Regions from separate parts of the Methylocystis sp. JR02 genome, predicted to be linked through region 1. Evidence: riboswitches for the same ligand, from Rfam matches in the RefSeq annotation. Region 1 holds a riboswitch; the other holds the start of a gene.
What was found. A riboswitch is a leader RNA that binds a small molecule or an ion and turns the genes downstream of it on or off. The one in region 1 is predicted to bind cobalamin.
Positions count from the first base shown of each region.

Region 2: it holds a riboswitch for cobalamin, as region 1 does, so the genes downstream of both, QNA11_RS07985 (CbtB domain-containing protein) here and QNA11_RS11520 (TonB-dependent receptor) in region 1, are expected to answer to the same signal.

Region 1 is NZ_JASIRC010000001.1:2,409,851-2,413,301, reverse strand. It holds gene QNA11_RS11525 (glycerate kinase type-2 family protein) at 1-868, shown strand, start outside; cobalamin riboswitch at 1,274-1,465, shown strand; gene QNA11_RS11520 (TonB-dependent receptor) at 1,573-3,451, shown strand, end outside.
Region 2 is NZ_JASIRC010000001.1:1,665,813-1,669,263, forward strand. It holds gene QNA11_RS07975 (sterol desaturase family protein) at 1-995, shown strand, start outside; gene cobO (cob(I)yrinic acid a,c-diamide adenosyltransferase) at 1,001-1,633, opposite strand; cobalamin riboswitch at 1,672-1,862, shown strand; gene QNA11_RS07985 (CbtB domain-containing protein) at 1,895-2,077, shown strand; gene QNA11_RS07990 (CbtA family protein) at 2,096-2,764, shown strand; gene cobW (cobalamin biosynthesis protein CobW) at 2,761-3,451, shown strand, end outside.

The DNA.
Region 1 (3,451 bases):
CGAAGAAAAGCAGGCGGTCAACAAGGCCCTTCTCAAGAGCGGCGCCAATATCTCCGAGATGAATTGCGTGCGTAAGCACCTCTCGGCGATCAAGGGGGGCCGTCTTGCCCGCGCCGCCGCGCCCGCGCACGTTGTGGCGCTGATGATCTCCGACGTGCCGAACGATGATCTTTCCGTCATCGCCTCCGGCCCCACCGTGCCCGATCCCACGACGCGCGCGGACGCGCTCGCGGTGATCGCCAAATATAAAATTGACGCGCCGGCCGCCGTGCTGAATCACCTCGCGAGCCCGGATTGCGAAACGCCCAAGCCCGGCGACGCCATCTTCGGCCGCGTCGAGAACATCCTCATCGCGACGCCGCAAGGCTCACTCGACGCCGCCGCCGCCGTCGCCAAGGCAGCGGGCTTTACCCCCTGCATCCTCGGCGATCTCGAAGGCGAGTCGCGCGACGTCGCGCTGGTTCACGCGGGCGTCGCCAAGCAGATCGCCCTCCATAACCAACCTTTCCAGCCGCCGGTCGCGATCATCTCCGGCGGCGAGACGACGGTCACCGTGCGCGGCAATGGCAAGGGCGGCCGCGACGCGGAGTTCCTGCTGGGCCTGACGCTGGCGCTCGAAGGCTTCGGCGGCATTTCTGCAATCGCCTGCGACACCGACGGCATTGATGGCGTCGAGACCAACGCCGGCGCCATCATGACGCCCGACAGTTTCGCCCGCGCGCAGGCCAAGGGCGTGGATCTCAAGGCGCTCTTCGCCAACAATGACGCCTTCACGGCCTTCGAGGCGCTCGGCGATCTCGTGGTGACGGGGCCGACGCGCACCAACGTCAACGACTTCCGCGTGATCCTTGTGCCCAAGCAGGGCTGACGCCGATACGCGCGGCGCGAGCCCCTTTGGGACGCTGCGCCGCGCACAATAAAAGACATACCAAGCATCACCTTCGTTTCGCCCCTTTTTCCGTCGACAAGGGCTGCTTGTAAGGCGGCTGCGCGTCGGCTTGCGCCGCCAAGCGCATCAGGGCTCCGAATCGAGATTAACGAACTCTACTCAGCCGCGTCATGCCCGCGCTTGTCGCGGGCATCCACGCCAGGACATAACGACAAGCGGGGAAAAGAAGCGGCATTGCTCCCGCTCATGCTCTCAGCTTTTCCGCATCTGCGCGGCGTGGATGGCCGCGACAAGCGCGGCCATGACGTTGGAACACATCTGCTCGTCAACCCGAATTCGGCGCCCTGCGTCCCACGTCAACCGGCTTGACACAGCCTCATCAGGCTGTTCATTAAAGACAACGGTTCCTTTCGGATGAAAAGGGAATGCGGTGCGGGCTTCGGCCCAATGCCGTAGCTGCCCCCGCAACTGTAAGCGGTGAGCGTGAAGCCAGACAGCCACTGGGCGCAAGCTCGGGAAGGCGGCCTCACGTGACGACCCGCGAGCCAGGAGACCTGCCGTTGTTCGTGGTCACGCGCGAAAGCGCCGGGCGGGGTGCACCGGGGCGGTCATCGGCTCTTGTCGTCGTGCGACGAGGTTGTGACCATTCGCAGTGACGGTCCACGTCCGCTGCGAGTCAGCCCATGTTTTCGCGCCGCCGTTTTGGCCTGCTTCTCTCTGTCACCGTTGTTCTCTCGAACGCCGCTTCCGCCCAGCAGGCGTTGCCAACCATCAGCATTGGCGCGCGCCCATCCACGCGAGCCGTAACGCCCGCTCACACACGACAGCCTTTGCCCTCATCGCCGGCCTTCGCCGCCGCAGCGCCGCCTGCGCCTGCAGCAAACGCGCCTCCGCCGCCGCCTATCACCGCATCGAGCGAGAAGTTCTTCACCGGCAAGGAAGTCAATTCCATCCCCTTCGCGCGCCCCGGCGAGGCGCTGGAGATCGTGCCCGGCCTCGTCGTCACGCAACACTCGGGGGACGGCAAGGCGAACCAATATTTCCTACGCGGTTTCAACCTCGACCACGGTTCCGATCTTGCCCTTTATCTCGACGGCATGCCGCTCAACATGCGCACGCATGGGCACGCCCAGGGCTATGCGGATTCGAATTTTCTCATCCCGGAGCTGCTCGGTTACGTGCTTGCCCGCAAGGGGCCATATGACGCGCAGGACGGCGACTTCGCCTCCGCCGGCTCGGTCTATCTCCAATATGAGGACAAGATCGATACGGGCTTTTATCAGCTCACCGGGGGCAATTTCGGTTACGGGCGCGCGCTCGCCGTCGCGCCTTACAAGGATCTTGCCGGCGGCTCCGCCTATGGCGCCGTCGAGTCGCAATATTACAACGGGCCCTGGGAGCGCGGCGACAATCTGCGCAAGATCAACAGCGTGTTCCGCTGGTCGCGCGGCGAGCAGGAGGACGGCGCGTCCGTCACCTTCATGGGCTACGCCAATAAGTGGTATGCGACCAACCAGCTTCCGCAACGCGCGGTCGTCGGCGGTCTTATCCCGCTATGGGGAACGCTGAACCCGACGGATGGCGGCGACACCACACGCCTCTCGCTTTCCGCGCGCTGGAGCCAGACGGAAGGCAATCACGCGAGCCGCGTTGAAGCCTATGTCGTCCGCTCGACGCTCGATATCTACAACGACTTCACCTATTTTCTCGCGAACCCGAATCTCGGCGATCAATTCCGCCAGTTCGATCGGCGCTGGATCGCAGGCGTCGATGCCCAGCACAAGATCAAATGGGAGAGTTTCGGCCTGCCGGTCGAGACGCGCATCGGCTTGCAGGGCCGCTATGACGATATTCGCCTCGGCTTGCAGAACTCGTTCCGCCGCACGCCCTATGAGACGGTCCGCAACGACGCTGTTGGCGAGGGCAGCATCAGCTTCTGGACCGATACGAGCGTGCGTTGGACTCCTTGGTTGAAGACCATCGCGGGCGGGCGGTTCGATTATTACAACGCCAACGTCACTTCGCTGCAATCGCTCTGGGGCGCGCCGGTCGTGGCGACGAGCACGGGCGCGCCCGCCTTCTTATGGACAGGCCCGTGGAACAGCGGCTCGAAGGACGCTGCGCTTTTCAGCCCCAAAGCGTCAATCATTCTCGGCCCCTGGGCGAAGACAGAATTCTTCGCCAATTACGGCGAGGGCTTCCACTCGACCGATGCGCGCGGCGCGGCGCAGAGGTTCGACACTTCGGCTTTGTCGGATGAAGACACCTTCCTGCGCGTCGCGCCCATTCCGCTCCTGGTGAAATCGCGCGGCGCCGAGATTGGCGCGCGCACGAAATTCATCGAGGGGCTCGATTCGAGCGTTAGCTTCTTCTGGCTCAATCTCGACTCGGAAAATCAGTTCGAGGGCGACAGCGGCACGACGATCTACGGCCGCCCGAGCCGCCGCTACGGCGTCGAGATCGCCAATCACTATCGGCCTGTCTCCTGGATCAATTTCGACGGCGACGTCGCGCTGGCGCATGCGCGCTATCGTGGCTTCGACACGGCGCAGGCGCTCGCCT
Region 2 (3,451 bases), 740 kb from region 1:
CGGAGCTGTTCTCGGCAGGTTCGATCTTTTCGATCTATTCGCTGGCGTCGTCCTTCGCTTTGGGTTTCGCCGCATTGGCTTATCGACGCTTGCGGCGCCGGGGGCGCGCCAATCTGCGGGCTGTTGCGCGCGCGATTTTCTCCAAGAATTTCGTGATGCGCGAGTCTGTTCACGCAGATTTGAAGCTCTTCGTTCTCAGCGTCATCTTCATGCCGGCGGTGATCGGCGGCCTCGTCATTTCGTCGAACGTCATTGCGATGGGCGTCAGTTCAGTCCTCGGCAAAGCATTCGGGCACATGGGGAACACAAGCTTCAGCGATTTGCAGATCAAGGCGATCTCGACCGTAGTTTTGTTCCTGGCCTATGAGATTGGCTATTTTCTAGACCATTATCTCAAGCACCGGGTTGCTTTCTTGTGGGAGCTTCACAAGCTCCATCACACGGCCGATGTCCTGACGCCGCTGACCAATTTCAGAAACCACCCGATCGACAATGTCATCTTCGGCTATATGCTCGCGACCTTCATCGGCGCCGCGTCCGGCGCCTTGCATTGGCTCTTCAACCGGTCGACGGATATGTTTGCCGTCGACGGCAAGAACATCCTCTTTCTCTGCTTTCTCTGGACCATCGGACATCTCCAGCACTCGCAGTTCTGGATACCCTTCTCCGGCGCCTGGGGCCGCGTCATTTTGAGCCCCGCCCACCACCAAATCCATCATTCGAACGATCCGAGGCATTTCAATCGCAACCTCGGCAGTGTCCTCGCCGTCTGGGACTGGATGTTTGGGACGCTCGAGATCCCCACGGAGAAAAACCCGCGCCTGACCTATGGCGTCGACGAAAAAGGCGTCGACCCGCATTCGGTTGCCGGCATGCTGCTGACGCCCATGGTCAAATCAGCGTCCGCGTTTTGGCGTGCGCTCGTCTCGGCGCCGCAGTTCTTCTTCAACGCGAGCGGCGCCGCGGCGGAGCGGATGCTACGACGCCAAGGCTGAGCTCCTTAAAACTCGATGCCTTCCTGCGCCTTCACGCCCGCCGCAAAATGGTGCTTCACCAGGGTCATCTCCGTCACGAGATCGGCGGCCGCGATCATTTCCGGCTTGGCGTTGCGTCCGGTCACGACGACATGAAGACCGTCTCGCCGCGCCGCCAGTCTCTCCACAACCTCGCCCAGGGGCAGGTGCTCGTAGCGCAGCGAAATATTCAGCTCGTCGAGCACCAACAGGCGAATCTCGGGATCATCCATCAGCTTGCAGGCCGTCTCCCAGGCGCGCCTCGCCGCGGCCTCGTCACGCGCGCGGTCCTGCGTCTCCCAGGTGAAGCCCTCGCCCAATGTGTGCCAGGAGACCTGCCCGAGCGAGACCTGCCCGAGCTTCTCCAGCATTTCGCGCTCGCCCGACCGCCAGCCGCCCTTGCCGAATTGCACGACGCCGACCTTCCAGCCGTGGCCGAGCGCCCGCAGCGCCAGACCGAAGGCCGCGGTGGATTTGCCCTTGCCGGGGCCGGTGTGAACCATCAGCAAGCCTTTTTGCACGATCGTCTTGCCGGCGACCTCGGCGTCCTGCACGGCCTTGCGCTTTTCCATCTTCTCGCGATGGCGGCGCGCCGCGTCCTTTTCCTGATCTTCTTCCAAGACGCGCTCCTTGGCGTTTGACGTAAAGGTGACGCGCGCATATGACTGAGCGTGACGGTCCTTCGCAAGAAGGCGAAAAGGGAACGCGGTGCGGGAGTCCCCAAAACCGCGGCTGCCCCCGCAACTGTAACCGGGAAGGCTGCGCCATCGGCCACTGAGCCAAAAGCTTGGGAAGGCGGCGCGGATGGAACCCGGAAGCCAGGAGACCTGCCGTCGCTTGTCGGAATTATGCGCCGCCGGTGGGGCGGCAGGGAGACCCTTATGACGACCAAGACCGCCGCTATTCGTTCGATTTCCGGCTCTCGCGCGGAGACGCTGAAGGCCGCTTTCGTTGCTTTCATCGTCGGCCTCGGCCTCGTCTATGGCGCGGGCTTCGCCAACTCCGAGACCGTGCACGACGCGGCGCATGATTCGCGCCACGCGCTCTCCTTCCCCTGCCACTGACCGCCCTTCACGCGACCCGTGATCGCGCGCCTGTTGGCGGCCGGCCTCATCGCCGGCATTGTTGCGGGCCTTGCGGTCGCGGGTCTGCAGCACATCACGACGACGCCGCTCATCCTCGCCGCCGAGGTTTATGAGGCGGCGCAGCATGCCCATGACGCGGCCGAAGCGGCGGCCCCGGCCTTCGAGGGCCTGCGCCGCACGGTCGCGACAAGCCTCGCAACCATCGCCGTCTCGGCGGGCTATGCGCTGATCCTGCTCGCCGGCATGCTTTTTTCTGGAGAGTCCATCGGCCCCCGCCGCGCGGCGCTCTGGGGCGCCTGCGCCTTCGCCGCGACCGGGCTCGCGACGAGCCTCGGCCTCGCGCCGCAACTCCCCGGCGCGGCGGAGACCGATCTTGCGGGCCGCCAAATCTGGTGGCTTGCGACTGCCGCCTCGACCGGCGCCGGGCTTTTCGCTTTGCTGCGCCTCGACGCGCCCGCCGCCAAGATCTTCGGCGCCGCGCTGATCGTCGCGCCGCATTTCTTCTGGCCGACGCTTGCCACGCCGGAAAGCACCGTCCCCGCCGAGCTTGCCGCGCGCTTCGCCGCCGCTTCGCTCGCCGTGCAGGCGGCGAGCTGGGTGCTCGCCGGCGCGCTGGCCGGACTGGCTTGGCGTCTCATCTCGCGTGACGAAACGGAGGCCGCATGAGCGCCGCCAAAATCCCCGCAACCATCGTCACCGGCTTTCTCGGCGCCGGCAAAACGACGCTCATCCGTCATGTGCTCGAGAACGCCCGCGACCGCCGGCTGGCGCTTGTCATCAACGAATTCGGCGACGTCGGCGTCGACGGCGACATTTTGCGCGCCTGCGGTATCGAGAATTGCCCGGAGGAGAATATCGTCGAGCTCGCGAACGGGTGCCTGTGCTGCACGGTCGCCGACGATTTCGTGCCGGCGATCGAGGCCCTGCTCGCGCATGAGAAACGGCCCGAGCATATCATCATCGAAACCTCCGGCCTCGCGCTGCCGAAGCCTTTGGTAAAGGCCTTCGACTGGCCCGCCATCCGCTCGAAGCTCACCGTCGACGGCGTGATCGCCGTCATCGACGGCAAGGCGGTCGCAGAAGGCCGTTTTGCCGATGACCTCGACGCCATCGCGCAGGAGCGCGCCGAAACCGAGACGATCGATCACGACAATCCGCTCGAAGAAGTCTTCGAGGATCAGCTCGCCTGCGCCGATCTCGTCATTTTGAACAAGACCGATCTGCTCGACGAATCTGAAGAAGCGACGGTCGCCGCGCAGCTTTCGCAAGGCGCGCGCGCGAGCGTGAAAGTCGTGCGCGCGCGCGCCGGCCGCGTCGATCCGCTCGTGTTGCTTGGCCTCGCCGCGGCGGCTG